Regions from separate parts of the Bradyrhizobium sp. Leo78 genome, predicted to be linked through region 3. Evidence: riboswitches for the same ligand, from Rfam matches in the RefSeq annotation. Region 3 holds a riboswitch; each other region holds the start of a gene.
The links. Region 3 has a riboswitch for cobalamin ahead of AC5ZG1_RS29445 (TonB-dependent receptor). Riboswitches for the same ligand answer to the same signal wherever they lie in the genome.
Positions count from the first base shown of each region.

Region 1: another riboswitch for cobalamin. It lies ahead of AC5ZG1_RS41840 (DUF1636 family protein); the one in region 3 lies ahead of AC5ZG1_RS29445 (TonB-dependent receptor).
Region 2: another riboswitch for cobalamin. It lies ahead of metE (5-methyltetrahydropteroyltriglutamate--homocysteine S-methyltransferase); the one in region 3 lies ahead of AC5ZG1_RS29445 (TonB-dependent receptor).

Region 1 covers NZ_JCAMOT010000077.1:2,914-7,627, reverse strand. Annotated here, with positions in the region: gene cobJ (precorrin-3B C(17)-methyltransferase) at 1-228, opposite strand, end outside; gene AC5ZG1_RS41855 (precorrin-2 C(20)-methyltransferase) at 225-956, opposite strand; gene AC5ZG1_RS41850 (precorrin-8X methylmutase) at 959-1,588, opposite strand; gene cobG (precorrin-3B synthase) at 1,588-2,751, opposite strand; gene AC5ZG1_RS41840 (DUF1636 family protein) at 2,849-3,220, opposite strand; cobalamin riboswitch at 3,315-3,531, opposite strand; gene AC5ZG1_RS41835 (hypothetical protein) at 3,649-3,849, opposite strand; partial or broken gene AC5ZG1_RS41830 (CobD/CbiB family cobalamin biosynthesis protein) at 3,902-4,197, opposite strand; gene AC5ZG1_RS41825 (hypothetical protein) at 4,219-4,401, opposite strand.
Region 2 covers NZ_JCAMOT010000021.1:111,425-116,138, forward strand. Annotated here, with positions in the region: gene metE (5-methyltetrahydropteroyltriglutamate--homocysteine S-methyltransferase) at 1-1,981, opposite strand, end outside; cobalamin riboswitch at 2,089-2,289, opposite strand; cobalamin riboswitch at 2,422-2,640, shown strand; gene AC5ZG1_RS25060 (ribonucleoside-diphosphate reductase subunit alpha) at 2,755-4,714, shown strand, end outside.
Region 3 covers NZ_JCAMOT010000028.1:79,656-84,369, reverse strand. Annotated here, with positions in the region: gene AC5ZG1_RS29460 (ABC transporter substrate-binding protein) at 1-417, opposite strand, end outside; gene AC5ZG1_RS29455 (ABC transporter ATP-binding protein) at 417-1,190, opposite strand; gene AC5ZG1_RS29450 (FecCD family ABC transporter permease) at 1,187-2,161, opposite strand; cobalamin riboswitch at 2,344-2,541, shown strand; gene AC5ZG1_RS29445 (TonB-dependent receptor) at 2,654-4,714, shown strand, end outside.

The DNA of each region.
Region 1 (4,714 bases), on a different contig from region 3:
CACCACGTTGCGTCCCTCTGATGCCAGCCGCAATGCGTGGGCTGCGCGTTGCAACTCCATGCGATTGTCCGACGGATGGAACGTGAGCCCTTCGCGCGGCGCTACGCGCGCGACATAGGGCGCATAGCCCAGAATGTCGGTCGCGGTAGCTAGCGCGGCCGTCACCTCCGGCGTGACCAGCGCCTCATCGCCCGGCCCAAGTCCCGCGATCGTCAGCGATCCCGTCATGCGATGTTGTCCGCGCGCCATCCCGTTCCATGCACGAGCACGATTGCAAAATAGGGGCAATCGGTTTCCTCGACATCGACCAGCCGCGCAACACGCTCGCCCGGCATGGTGCCGCGCTCGACCAGCCAGGCATCATTGAGACGACCGGCGGAGGCGAGCGCACGGCGCACCTTTTGGAGGTTGCGCCCGGTCTTCATGACGACGAGCGCGTCCGAATTGCGCATCCGCCGTTCGAGTTCATCCTCCGCCATTGTGCCCATCAAGACGGTCGTCACGTCATCGCCCAACGCAATCGGCTGACCGACCACATTCCAGCAGCCGGCCATGCCCGGAATGCCCGCGATCACCTCGATCTCGACGCGGCCTCGCAGGCCCGCGTGCAAATGCATGAAGGAGCCATAGAAGTAGGGATCGCCTTCGCAGAGCACGACGACATCGACCGCGAGCGCAAGCCGCGCCAGACGCTCCGCCCATTCTTCATAGAAGCCGGCGAGCACGCGAAGGTAATCCGGACTGTCGAAGGAGAGCTCGGTGGTGACCGGATATTCCATCGGATATTCGGAGACATTGGCGGCCAGCATGCCTTCGACAATGCGGCGGGCCTGACCGGGACGCCCTTTCTTGCGGAAATAGGCGACGTGCCTGGCTGCGCGCACCTCGCGGTCCGCGCGCACGCTCATCAAGTCCGGATTGCCTGGCCCGAGGCCGCAGCAAATGATGCGCCCCATCGCTATTCGCTCCGGCTCGCGAGCGCGTTCACGGCGGCGACGGTGATCGCCGAGCCGCCGAGGCGTCCTTCAATTGTCAGGGCGGGCGCCGGCGGATCGGCCATCAGCGCGGCCTTGGATTCAGCCGCGCCGACGAAGCCGACCGGACAGCCAATGATTGCAGCCGGCCTCGGGCAATCGCGATCCTCCAGCATGTTGAGGAGGTGAAACAGCGCGGTGGGCGCGTTGCCGATCGCGACAAGGGCGCCATCGAGGTGCGGTCGCCACAGTTCCAGTGCCGCGGCCGAACGGGTATCGCGCATGGATTGTGCCAGTACGTGAACGGCGGGGTCGCCGAGCGTGCAGACGATGGCATTGACCGCCGGCAACCGCGCGCGTGTAATCCCCTCGGACACCATACGCGTGTCGCAAAGTACGGGCGCGCCGGCCTGCAGCGCATCCCGCGCCGCCGCCACCATGCCGGGCGTGAAACGGATATGGGCCTCGAGCCCTACCATGCCGGCGGCATGGATCATGCGCACGGCCACCTGTTCTTCATCGGGCGTGAAGCGCGTCAAGTCCGCCTCGGCGCGGATGGTGGCAAAGGACTGTCGATAGATCGCTGCACCGTCGGTTTCATAAATGTGCGGCATCAGCGTCCTCCCGCCAGCATGGAGGGATTTTCGATGATGACGCCGTGGCTCAAGCCACGCATAACTGGCGCGGCGCGCGGCGAGCCGTCGCGGATGAGATCGAATCCGGCGCTGGTCGCAACCAGCGTGATCGCGGTCGCCCCGGAATGCGCGCAGCCCTTGGCGCAGCCCGAAACGTGGAGGCGCGCGTCCGCGGCGATGTGCGGCGCAAGCGCGGCAGCCAGCGTGCGGGTATCGGCAAGAGCCTCGCGGCAGCGCGGCGCGCCGCTGCAAGCGATGACGCGAAGCGCTGGGTCATCGGCCTCGGTGATGAGGTCCGCACCGCGCGGCATCGTGCGTGCTCCCTCAGCAAGAATCATCCGCCACGGTGTCATACGCAACCCTTGCGCATCTGCGGCAATAAGCCGAAGCGCCGAATGGGGCAGTTGCCCGAATGCGACGCCGACCATCGCACCCAGCGGACAAAGACCGGGACGAGGCACAGCGATCGTCGGTGCGGGCTCGGTCCTACCGAGCAGTGCATCCGGCAATCTCGCGCCGGCCATGATGTGGGCGGCCATGCGCCCTCGCCTGCCGCTGGTGCCGCCTGAGGTAATGAACCATTCGGCAAGCGCGACTGCAACGCTCACAGCGTCGCCGCGCGTAACGGAGCGACCAAACTCAGCGCCATCGGCGCGCACCAAAAGGCCGCCCGCGCGGCCACGCTCGATCCGAATGTCCGCGGATGCGCCAGCAAGCACCCGTTCCTTGCCGTCATCGACAGCGAAGCCAAATTTGGTCGGAAGAGCTAGCCCACTGCCGGCAAGGGCCTGCTCCAGTTCGGCTGCGAGCGAACGCGTGTCATCGCCTATGCCCCAGAACGGTGTCACCAGGATGTTGCGATGCGACTCGGCCTCCGGATCATGGTCAAGCAGCTTCAATTGGGCGAGACCGTCGAGCAGAGACAAGTGTCCCTGATCACTCACGCCTCTGATCTGGAAGTTGGCCCGGCTGGTCAAGTCGATCAAGCCGTTGCCGTAACACTCTGCCAGATCAGCCAGCCCTGCCGCCTGTGCCGCATCGAGCCTTCCGCCATAGGGGCGCACGCGGACCACGAGCCCGTCGCCTGACTGCATCGGCCGCAACGCGCCAGGGCACCAGCCCTTGATAGCGACCGTACTCATGACGCCTCGCGCGGCGCAGCCGCGATCGAATTTCGGCGCGTCTTCCAGAGTGATGCCAAGCCAGTGACGACCGTGACAGGGACTTTTGCGAGCGTGTTCATTCCGCGGCTTCTGGCAGGGCGGCGATAGGTGGAATGCGAGCGAGCGATTGTTTGCGGAAGATCTCCGGCCGGCTGCGCCATGGCACGATGCCATCGGGTGCCGCCGCGTAAGCTGACGCGCCGGCAATCACGTCGTGCGCGTTGCCATCGGACAAGCGACCGTAGACATAGGACCACCGTCCCGGCGCGCTGAGCGCGACCGAGCAGCCCTGGTTACAGGCGGACAGGCATTCGACGGGAACGACGACGCCGTCAGGCACGCCCGCGTCGAGAATAGCGGCATGCAGGCGCGCACCGGGCGTAATCTCGCCTTCCCCGAGCGTCTGGCCCGGGCGGCATGTGATGCAAACGTGAAGAGTGACGATCATCGCCCCTTCCTGAATTGACGGCGGGAAGCGATGAGGTGCACGAACCGTCCTTGAGGAGGCTTCGCTTTCCCCGTCGCGGAACACCCCGTCCGCCGGTCTCAACGTTGCGCTGGCAGGTCTCCCGGCTTGCGGAGCAGGGTCTTTCCCTTCGATCCCCGCCTTCCCGATCCCCAGGGGATCAGTGGCTTCGGGCATCTCTCCGGTCACGGTCGCGGGGGCGGCTGCTTTTCAGGCCAAGCCGTTTGGCTCGAGCCCTATCGCATTCCCTCTTCGCCTGTCGCAGAACAGGCACCAACGCGGGCCGACCATTTGCTCTGGGCCGCAACTTGTCAAGCCAAAGGGACCACGCCGGATGATGTCCGAACCAGATGCCGCCGAGGACGGGGACATCGTCGCGCCCGAGGGCTCCACCGACGCCCGCCACGCCATCAAAATGGCGAAAAAGGAGATGGTCCGCGAAAGATCAGGGCGACCAAGGGCGGCGAAGAGGGACTGATCGGGCGCAGGTGATAAGCCAGGGCTAGCTCGGTAAAGCTTTCGTCGATCACCAGACGGCCGACACGCGGCAGGATCGAAAGAAGTTCACTCTGATCATGATGCTTTCCGTCGGGATCGTTCGGGTTGACCACGATCGCGAGCTCAGCCCTCGCGAGCGCCTCGAGTTCCCGCCGCGATGGTCTCGTGATACGCTCGCGGACCGCTGAGCCGCTCGCCGAGCGCTCCAGCTATGGCGGCTTCGAGCCAGCCGGCATTAATCGAGCGGCGCCGGTTCGCATCGCGCATCATGCATGACCACCCTGCGAAGACCGGGGCGCGCAGCACGAAGAGAACAGCGGTCAGGCGAGCTGGAATGAAGTTTGCCACATCATCGATGCGCGCGCCGCAGCCCAACCAAGGGCTTCGTGTCGCGGCGTATGATGGCCGATCATAGAGTCCAGTGCGTTGATCGCCTTGTAGCCGGCGATGCCAGGTACCCCACCCCGACCAAGCCGGGATTTCTACTTCAGCAAATATGCGCCTGCGAATTGTTCGGCCATCACCGCACGTTCTTCTTCAGTTTGACCCAAATGCGACATCGACCCGTGATGGTCCTTCGCATCCAGCGTATGATGGTCATTTCGATTTAGCACCTCCTCCATCCCTGCCGGATCAGGCTGCGTTGTCTCGTCGAGGATCGGCATGGGCATTTCGGTGGCAGGGCCTGGCGCGGCGAACGCTAAACTAGTCACAACCGATAGCGGAATGCCGAGTTGCACTCGGGGGAAGCTCCCTTCGAGGGCGTGATCGCGGCCTCGTGGGAGGGCCGCTACAGGTCACCTCCGCGGCCGAAGTCTCTCCGCGAAATCATGAAGCAAAAGGAAAGCAATGAGCGCGATTGACCACTGGTGAGTCGTGCGACATACGGATCTTTCTTTACAGGCGTCTCTGGTTGCTCAAATATCTTCTGCGGTGGGTCAGATATCCCCCTCCACATCTGTCACAGATAGGGAGGCT
Region 2 (4,714 bases), on a different contig from region 3:
GGATCTGGGTCTCGTCCTGCACGCCGGAGGAACAGATGCGGAAACTATCGACCGCCCAATCGAGATAGGTCTTCCATTCCGACCTGCGCAGCGGCAGGCCTTCCCGCAGTGCTGCTTCGTCGATCTGGATCATGCCGGCGCCGGCCATCTCGAGATCGAGCACCTCATCGCGGATCGCGAGCGCGATCTGTCGGCACACGTCGCTGCGCGGCAGGTCATCGCGGACGAAGGACCAGTTCAGGATGGTCACGGGGCCGGTCAACATCGCCTTCACCGGCTTTGCCGTCAGTGACTGCGCGAATTGCCACCATTCGACCGTCATCGGCTGCGGTCGTGAGACGTCGCCATAGAGGATCGGCGGCCGGACGCAGCGCGAGCCATAGGACTGCACCCAGCCGAGCTCGGTGAAGGCGAAGCCGGAAAGCTGCTCGCCAAAATACTGCACCATGTCGTTGCGCTCGAACTCGCCATGGACCAGGACGTCGAGCCCGATATTCTCCTGCCAACGGATGGCGCGCGCGGTCTGATGCTGCAGATAGGTCTTGTATGCGGTATCGCTGAGTGCGCCATTGGCATGTGCGGCGCGTGCGTTTCTGACATCGGTTGTCTGCGGGAAGGAGCCGATGGTCGTGGTCGGGAAGCGTGGCAGATTGAACCGCTCGCGCTGCACCTCGGCACGCTCGGCGAACCGGCTGGCACGATGGCGCATGCCGCCATCGATGGCGGCGAGACGCCGGGCAACCTTGGCATCGTGAATCCGCGGTGAGGTCTTGCGCGCGGCCGCGGCGGCATCGGACGCTCGGATCGCTTCGGACGCATGGGCCCGGCCACTTCCAAGCGCCGCGCCCAGCGCGGCAAGCTCTTCGAGCTTCTGCACCGAGAATGAAAGCCAGGTCTTCACCTCGGGATCGAGCTTGGTTTCCAGGGCGAGATCGATGGGTACATGAAGCAGCGAGCAGGATGGCGCGATCTGAATGCGCTCCTTGCCGAGCTTTGCGACGACGGGCCCAAGCTGATCGAGGATCCGGCTCAGATCTGCGCGCCAGACGTTGCGGCCGTCGATCACGCCGAGCGACAGCACCCGTTCTTTCGGAACGTCGATGAGCTCGCCGAGCTGCTGGGGCGCGCGCACGAGATCGAGATGCAGGCCGGCGACCGGAAGATCAAACGCGACCGCACGATTGCCGCCGAGCCCGCCGAAATAGGTCGCCAGCATGATCCTGATGTCCGGCACCGCTTTGGCGATTTCGGAATAGGCGCGCCGTAGGGCTTGCTGCGCGGCGGCGTCCAGATCAAGCACGAGACAGGGCTCGTCGATCTGCACCCATTCCGCACCGCGGGCAGCGAGTTCGCGCAATAGTTCGATATAGACCGGCAGGAGCCTGTCGAGCAGCGACAGCGTGTCGAAATGCGGTTCCTTGGACTTGGCCAGTTTCAGGAACGTGACCGGGCCGACCAGCACGGGGCGGGTCTGATAACCCAGCGCCTTCGCCTCCTCATACTCTTCGATCGGCTTGCGCGATGAGAGTGCAAAATACTGGTTCTTGCGAAGCTCCGGCACCATGTAGTGATAGTTGGTGTCGAACCATTTCGTCATTTCGAGCGCCGCCACGCCATGTGCGTGATGGGCATGTCCGCAGGCCTCGTCATGCGCGTCGGCCTTGGCGCCACGCGCCATCGCGAAGTAGGTCGCAAGCGGCACCGCGCCGCCGGTCCAGCCATAGCTTTCCGGGATAGCGCCGACCATTGCGCAGGTGTCGAGCACCTGATCGTAGAACGAGAAATCGTTCGACGGGATCACGGTGATACCGAGCTTCTTCTGCCGCGCCCAATTGGCCGCGCGCAGCCCGACGCCGGTTTCGATCAGCGTCTTTTCGTCTGACGCGCCGGACCAGAAGCGTTCCAGCGCGAATTTCAGTTCACGGCGCGGACCGATCCGCGGCGTGCCGAGGGACGCAACAACAAGTGAAGTGGAAGATATTGGCTTAACCCCATGAGTTGGGGGCAAAGGCCGTAGTGACACGTCTGGATTCCCTGCGCGAGGTGCGCACGGAATCGCAACCGCACCACCGGGACACCCCGCCCGAGGACGTGTATGTTGTCGAGGCAGGTCTCCTGGCTCGCGGGTCGTTGCTGCGGTCCGGCCTTCCCGAAGCTTTGCAGGCTTCAGTGGCAATTGTGGACCGCGGCTCGCCGCTTACAGTTGCGGGGGCAGCTCCGGCTTTACACCGGCTTCCCTCTTAGCTCCGGAAAAGATCTCTCCGAAGAACCACGACGCGTTCACTTACTGGCAAGATCGCGCGAACGTCAACTCGGCTGACATCACGTGCGCGTGGAGCCGGTTGTTCACAGCGCCAACGGTATCGACCGGAATTTTTGCGCTTCGCCCATACGTCCCATTGACACCATTCCCCAAATCGCACCAGATGTAGCTGTCACGGTCCATCATAACGCAAGGAATGGTGGCTAAGAGGGAAGCTGGTGATCGCGCCTTTCTCGCGAGAATCCAGCGCTGCCCCCGCAACTGTAAGCAGTGAGTTGCTCCCGATTTTAGACGTCACTGATGCGGCATCGCATTGGGAAGACGGGGAGTGACGCCGACCTGCGAGCCAGGAGACCTGCCGCGACAGCAAATAACGTCCACGGGCGGGGTGTCCCGGCGGCCGCTTGCAGGCTCATGCCGGTACGCCGCCGGCATCATCACGCAGCGTCGCCTCCGGCATCCGGCCCCAGCAACATCACGGGGTCTGCAAGATGTCACTCTCTCTCGATCGCGAAACCACCGCGTCACCTCTCATCCACCTGCGCCCCGAATCAATCGCGGCGCCGGAAGCACGGCTGCCGATGCAGGTGATTCGCCGCAATGGCGCGGTGTCGCAATTCGATGCCGGTAAGATCTCGGTGGCGATGACCAAGGCCTTCCTTGCGGTCGAGGGGAATACGGCGGCTGCGTCGCGCCGCGTGCACGAAGCGGTCGAGGAATTGACCGCCGAAGTCGTCGGCGCGCTGTCGCGCCGGATGAGCGAAGGCCGCACCTTTCATATCGAGGACATCCAGGACCAGGTTGAACTGGCATTGATGCGCAGCGGCCATCACAAGGTGGCGCGCGCCTATGTGCTCTATCGCGAGGAGCGGGCGCGGCAGCGCGCCGAACAGCAGGCAACTAAATCCGCAACGGCATCGAGCGGGCCAATCGTCCACGTCACGCTCGCGGACGGCAGCAAGGTGCCGCTCGACCATGCGCGGCTGGCGATGATCGTCGGCGAGGCCTGCGCGGGGCTCGACGGTGTCGACGCTGCGCCTGTCGTCGGGGAAATCCAGCGCAATCTCTATGACGGCATCAGCCAGGAGGAACTCGCGCTCGCCAGCGTGATGGCGGCGCGTACGCTGGTCGAGCAGGAGCCGAACTACGCCTATGTCAGCGCGCGCCTCTTGCTCGACAAGCTCCGCACTGAAGTGCTGTCCTTCGTGCAGGGCGCGCCAACGAAAGCGTCGCAGGCGGACATGGCGGTGCGCTATGGCGAATATTTTCCGGCCTATATCAAGACCGGCATCAGCGCCGAATTGCTCGATCCCGAACTCGGCCGCTTCGACCTGAACAAGCTGGCCGCGGCACTGAAGCCGGAGCGCGATCTTGCGTTCCAGTTCTTAGGGCTGCAGACGCTTTATGATCGCTATTTCCTGCATGTCCGCGGCCACCGGATTGAATTGCCGCAAGCGTTCTTCATGCGCGTCGCCATGGGGCTTGCACTGCGCGAGATCGACCGGGAGGCGCGCGCGATCGAGTTCTACAATCTCCTGTCCTCCTTCGACTTCATGGCGTCGACGCCGACGCTCTTCAATTCCGGCACGCTGCGGCCGCAATTGTCGTCCTGCTTCCTCACCACCGTTCCCGACGATCTCGACGGCATCTTCAAGTCGATCAAGGACAATGCGCTGCTCGCCAAGTATTCCGGCGGCCTCGGCAATGACTGGACGCGGGTGCGCGGGCTGGGCGCCCATATCAAGGGCACCAATGGCGAGAGCCAGGGCGTCGTGCCGTTCCTTAAAGTCGCCAACGACACCGCGATTGCCGTCAACCAGGGCGGAAAACGCAAGGGCGCGGTCTGTGCCTATATCGAGACCTGGCATATCGACGTCGAAGAATTCCTCGACCTGCGCAAGAACACCGGCGACGACCGCCGCCGCACCCACGACATGAATACCGCCAACTGGGTGCCTGATCTCTTCATGCAGCGCGTCGAGGCCGACGGCGAATGGACGCTGTTCTCGCCGGACGAGACGCCCGATCTGCACGATCTCTACGGCAAGGCCTTTGCCGAGCGCTACGCGTCCTATGAAGACAAGGCCGCGCGCGGCGAGATGCGGGTATTCAAGAAGATCCGTGCCGTTGATCTCTGGCGCAAGATGCTGACCATGCTGTTCGAGACCGGGCATCCCTGGATCACCTTCAAGGACCCCTGCAATTTGCGCTCACCGCAGCGCCACGCCGGCGTGATCCATTCCTCCAATCTCTGCACCGAGATCACGCTCAACACTTCGGACGAGGAGACCGCGGTCTGCAATCTCGGCTCGATCAACCTGCTCAATCACGTCGGCGAGCGCGGGCTCGATACGGCCAGGCTGAAGCGGACGGTCGCGACCGCGATGCGCATGCTCGACAACGTCATCGACATCAATTTCTACACCATTCCCGAGGCGCGGCGCTCCAACC
Region 3 (4,714 bases):
CGCGACCTTTGCGCGGTCCGGATGTTGCACGATCTCGCCCATCTCGCGGATCTGGTCCTTCACCTCGTCCAGCGTGCGCGGCACGCTGAACTCGACGAGATGAAGGCCGTTGGCCTTCAGAAGCTCGCGCGTTGCGCGCTTGTCGAACAGGCTGGCGACGACGATGTCGGGCTTCAGCACCAGCACGTCCTCCGCGCCGCCGGAAAGGATCGGGAAACGGCGCGCCTGATCGGCGGCGAAGGATTGCCAGGCCTCGCGGGAGTACCGGCTGAGGCCCAGGATCTGCTGGGGATCGGCGAGCGAGAGCAGCAATTGATCGCTGCAGACATTCATCGAGACGATCCGCGGCGGGCTCGCCGCATGCGCGACAGTGGTGGACAAGACGAACGCTGCAAGGCATGCAGCGAGCCGGGCCATCAGATCTCCGCCCAGGGCACGATCACCGTCTCGCGCTGATGCTCGGCGCGGAAGGCGCTGACGCGGAACACATCGGCCATGACCGTTTCCGACAGCGCGTCTGCCGGCGCGCCCTGCGATGCGAGGCGGCCCTGCGCCAGCACCAGCGCATGGTCGGCAAAGCGCGCGGCGAGGCCGAGGTCGTGCGTCACCACGATCACCAGCACGCCCTTGTCGGCGGCGGCACGCAAACCCTTCATGACGTCGATCTGGTGGCGCGGATCGAGCGAGGCGGTCGGCTCGTCCGCCAGGATGATCGGCGCCTCCACCGCGAACACGCGCGCCAGCGCAACGCGGCTGCGCTCGCCGCCGGAAAGCTCGGTGACACGCCGCTCCGCGAACTCCATGACGTCGGCCGCCTGCATCGCCCGCACCACGGCCTCAGTATCGCGCGGGGACAGCCGGGCCGGATCGGTCGCGCCATGCGGGTAGCGGCCGAGCGCGACGATGTCGCGCGCCGGCAGCGGCCAATGCACCATGTGCCCTTGCGGAAGATAGCCGAAGCGCTTGGCCCGTTCGCGCAGCGGCAGCGCGGCAAGCGCCTCGCCTCCCACCTTGATGACGCCGTCGGAGGGAATGAGGCCGGCGAGCGCGCGCAGCAGCGTGGTTTTGCCGGCGCCGTTCGGACCGACCAGCGCGACGAGATGACCGGAGGCGAGTTGCAGCGACACATCGTTGAGCACGCGGCGGCCGGCGAGCACGACGTTGAGGTGTTCTACAACAAGCGCCGTCATGCGACGCCTCCGCCGAGCGCGCGACGCTCGCGCATGATGAGATAGAGGAAGAACGGCACGCCGATGATCGAGGTCAACACGCCCACCTTGATGTCCGACGTCGACGGGATGATGCGCACCGCGATGTCGGCCGCGAGCAACAGCGCCGAGCCGGCAAGCGCGCTCGGCACCAACAGCCGCGCCGGATCGTGGCCGATGACGGGCCGCATCAGATGCGGCGCGACCAGGCCGATGAAGCCGATGGTGCCGGTGACCGCCACCGCGCCACCGACGCCGAGCGCAACGCCTGCGATCACGAACAGGCGCAGGCGGCCGACGTCGACGCCGAGGCTTTGCGCGGTCTCTTCGCCAAGCGTGAGCGCGCGGAACGCGCTGGCTTGCGACAGCAGGATGGCGCTACCTGCCACGATGAACGGCAGCGCCAGCGCGACATGCTGGAAGCTGCGGTCCTCCAGGGAACCGAGCAGCCAGAACGCGATCTCGAGCGCCAGGAACGGATTGCTCGCGAGGTTCATCACCAGCGCCGTCGCAGCGCCCGCAAGGCTCGAGATCGCAAGCCCGGCGAGGATCAGGATCAAGAGGCCCGCATTGCGGCCGGCAATCGCGAGCAGCACGAAGACCGAGCCGAATGCGGCGATGATGGCGGCGACCGGCAGCGCGTAGGAGCGGACATCGGCCAGCCCCAGCGCGATCACCAGCACCGCGCCGAACGCCGCCGATTGCGGCGCGCCGAACAGCGAGGGCGAGGCTAAGGGATTGCGCAACAGGCCTTGCAGCGCCGCGCCTGACAGACCGAGGATAGCGCCGATCGCGAATGCCAGAATGGTGCGTGGCAGGCGGATCTCGCGCACGATCACCTGCGTGACATCGCTGCCGCCACCGAACAACGCCTCGATCACCGTCAGCGGCGACAGCCGCACCGGGCCGGTGCCGAGCGAGATCAGCATCAGCAAGGCAACCAACGCAATCATTGCAACGGTCGCCCCCAACCGCCGCCGCGCGGCCAGACCCGCCGCTATCGTGAAATCATGTGCACTCATCGCGCCCTGCTTCTTGCAGCGAATTCGGTGGCAGACAAGCGACACCGGAACAAAAAAACGTATGAGAGCCAGGGAGCCGCAGTTTCGCCGGGATTGACTCACGTGCCGCCAAAATCCTAGATGGCCGCGACGGTTCCTATCGGGATCAAAAGGGAATGCGGTACCGGGAAACTTCCCGTAAAGCCGCGGCTGCCCCCGCAACTGTATGCGGTGAATCCTTCGTCATATGCCACTGGGAGTCTCGGTCCTGGGAAGGCGACGAAGGGTAACGACCCGCGAGCCAGGAGACCTGCCGTCATACGTGGTCACACGCGACGATGTCGGTCGGGGAGTACAGGCATTTGCTTCACCTGAAGCGCGAAACGCGATGGTGAGCCTTGGTTCGCTGTGACGTGCCACTGACGTCATACCGAGGTCTCGCCGATGTTCTCTGCTACCACAGCCACCAAGCAACGCCGCGCGCTGCTGCTCGCGTCGAGCATGCTGGCGCCCGCTTTGTATGTTTCCGCCGCGCAGGCGCAGGAAGCGCCCTCCGAGCAATTGCCGCCGGTCGAGGTCAGGGCGCCCGGCGACCACAACCGCACCCGCGCCAAGCCCGCTTCCGACGGCACTCCAGGTCCCCGGCGTCCCGCGCCGGGCCAGGTGCCGACCAACGCGCAGCCGGCCGGCGGCGCGGGCGCTGGCGGCGCCGCCGCTGGCGGAGCTTCATCCGGTGGCGGTGGCGGCGGCCCGCAATTTGCCGGCATTGTCGGGACGTCCTCGACCGTGATCACCGCCGACGACATCGCGCATTCGCCGACCCAGGTTCTGGCCGAGATCATCGCGCAGGCCCCCGGCGTGCAGCTTCAATCGCTCTATGGCGGCGTGAACGGCGCCAAGACCTCGGTCGACCTGCGCGGCTTCGGCGCGTTCGCCACCGCCAACACGCTGTTCCTGCTCAACGGGCGACGGCTCAACGACATCGACATGGCGCAGGTGGATCTATCGACCATCCCGCTCGATTCGATCGAGCGCATCGAGATCACCCGCGGCAACAGCGGCGCCGTGCTCTACGGCGACAATGCGATAGGCGGCGTGATCAACATCGTCACCAAGACCGGTGTCGGCGGCCCGCCGGTCTCGATCCGCGGCGAAGCCGGCTATGGCTCCTTCAACCAGCGCATGGCCGCAATCTCGACCGCGATGAATTCGGGACCCTGGTCGGCGTCGTTCTACGGCAACGGCATCAAGTCCGACGGCTACCGCGTGAACAATGCGCTCGACCAGCGCAACGGCGTCGGCAATCTCAACTACACGACGCCGGACCTGAAAGCCTTCCTGACGGTGACCGGCGACGACCAGAAGCTGGGCTTTCCCGGCGGCAGGCTGGTCGATCCTTCGATCGGCGTCAATCAACTCGTCACCGATCGCAAGGGCGCCGCCACGCCGTTCGACTATGGCAACCAGCAGGGCGCGAGCGCGACGGCGGGCTTCACCAAGACGCTCCTGAACGGTGTCGACCTGATCGTCGATGGCGGCTACCGCCAGAAGGACACGCAAGGCGCGTTCTTCGGCACCTCGCCATTCATCAGCGCGGCATCCACCTACAATGACGCCGCGTTGCAGACCTGGTCGATCACGCCGCGGCTGAGCATCAACAATTCGATCTTCGGGATTCCCTCGTCGATCCTGACCGGCATCGACTATTACGATGCAACGTTCCACCAGCAGCGCGGCGCGTTCCGGGGCGTGCCGCCGATCCATACCTACGACCTGTCGCAGCAGTCGCTCGCCGGCTATTGGCAGCACACGGTTGGCCTCTTGCCCACCACCGATTTCTCCTATGGCGCGCGGGTGCAGAACACCTGGCTCAGCGCGCGCGATCGCTACGATCCGAACGCGCCGTTCGCCTTCGACGCGCAGGCGACGCCGCTCGACCAGAGCGAGACCAATTACGCGCTGCATGTCGGCGTCGAGCATCGCTTCACCGAAATGTTCTCGGTGTTCGCCCGCGCCGCGCACGCGTTTCGCACGCCCGATGTCGACGAGCGCACGTCCACCGGACCCGCGTTCGATGCGGACTTCAACCCGTTGCCGCAGAATTTCCAGTTGAAGACGCAGACCTCGCACGACGTCGAAGCCGGCTTCCGCGTCAAGACGGGCCGCTTCCAGGTGCAAACCAGCATCTACAACATGGACCTCGAGAACGAGATCCATTTCAATCCGGTGCTGTTCTACAACATCAACCTCGATCCGACCCGGCGTTATGGCTCCGAGACGCAGGCCTCGCTGCGGGTCAGCGATACCGTCTCGCTGCGCGGCGGCATGGCTTACACGCGCGCGGTGTTCCGCGAGGGACAGTTCGCGGGCAACGATGTGCCGCTGGTGTCGCGCTACACCGGCAATCTCGGCGTGACCTGGAATATCTGGGACAACTATCTCGTGTTCGATGCCACGCTGCGCGCCTGGAGCTCGCGCGTCATGGACAACGACCAGGCCAATACG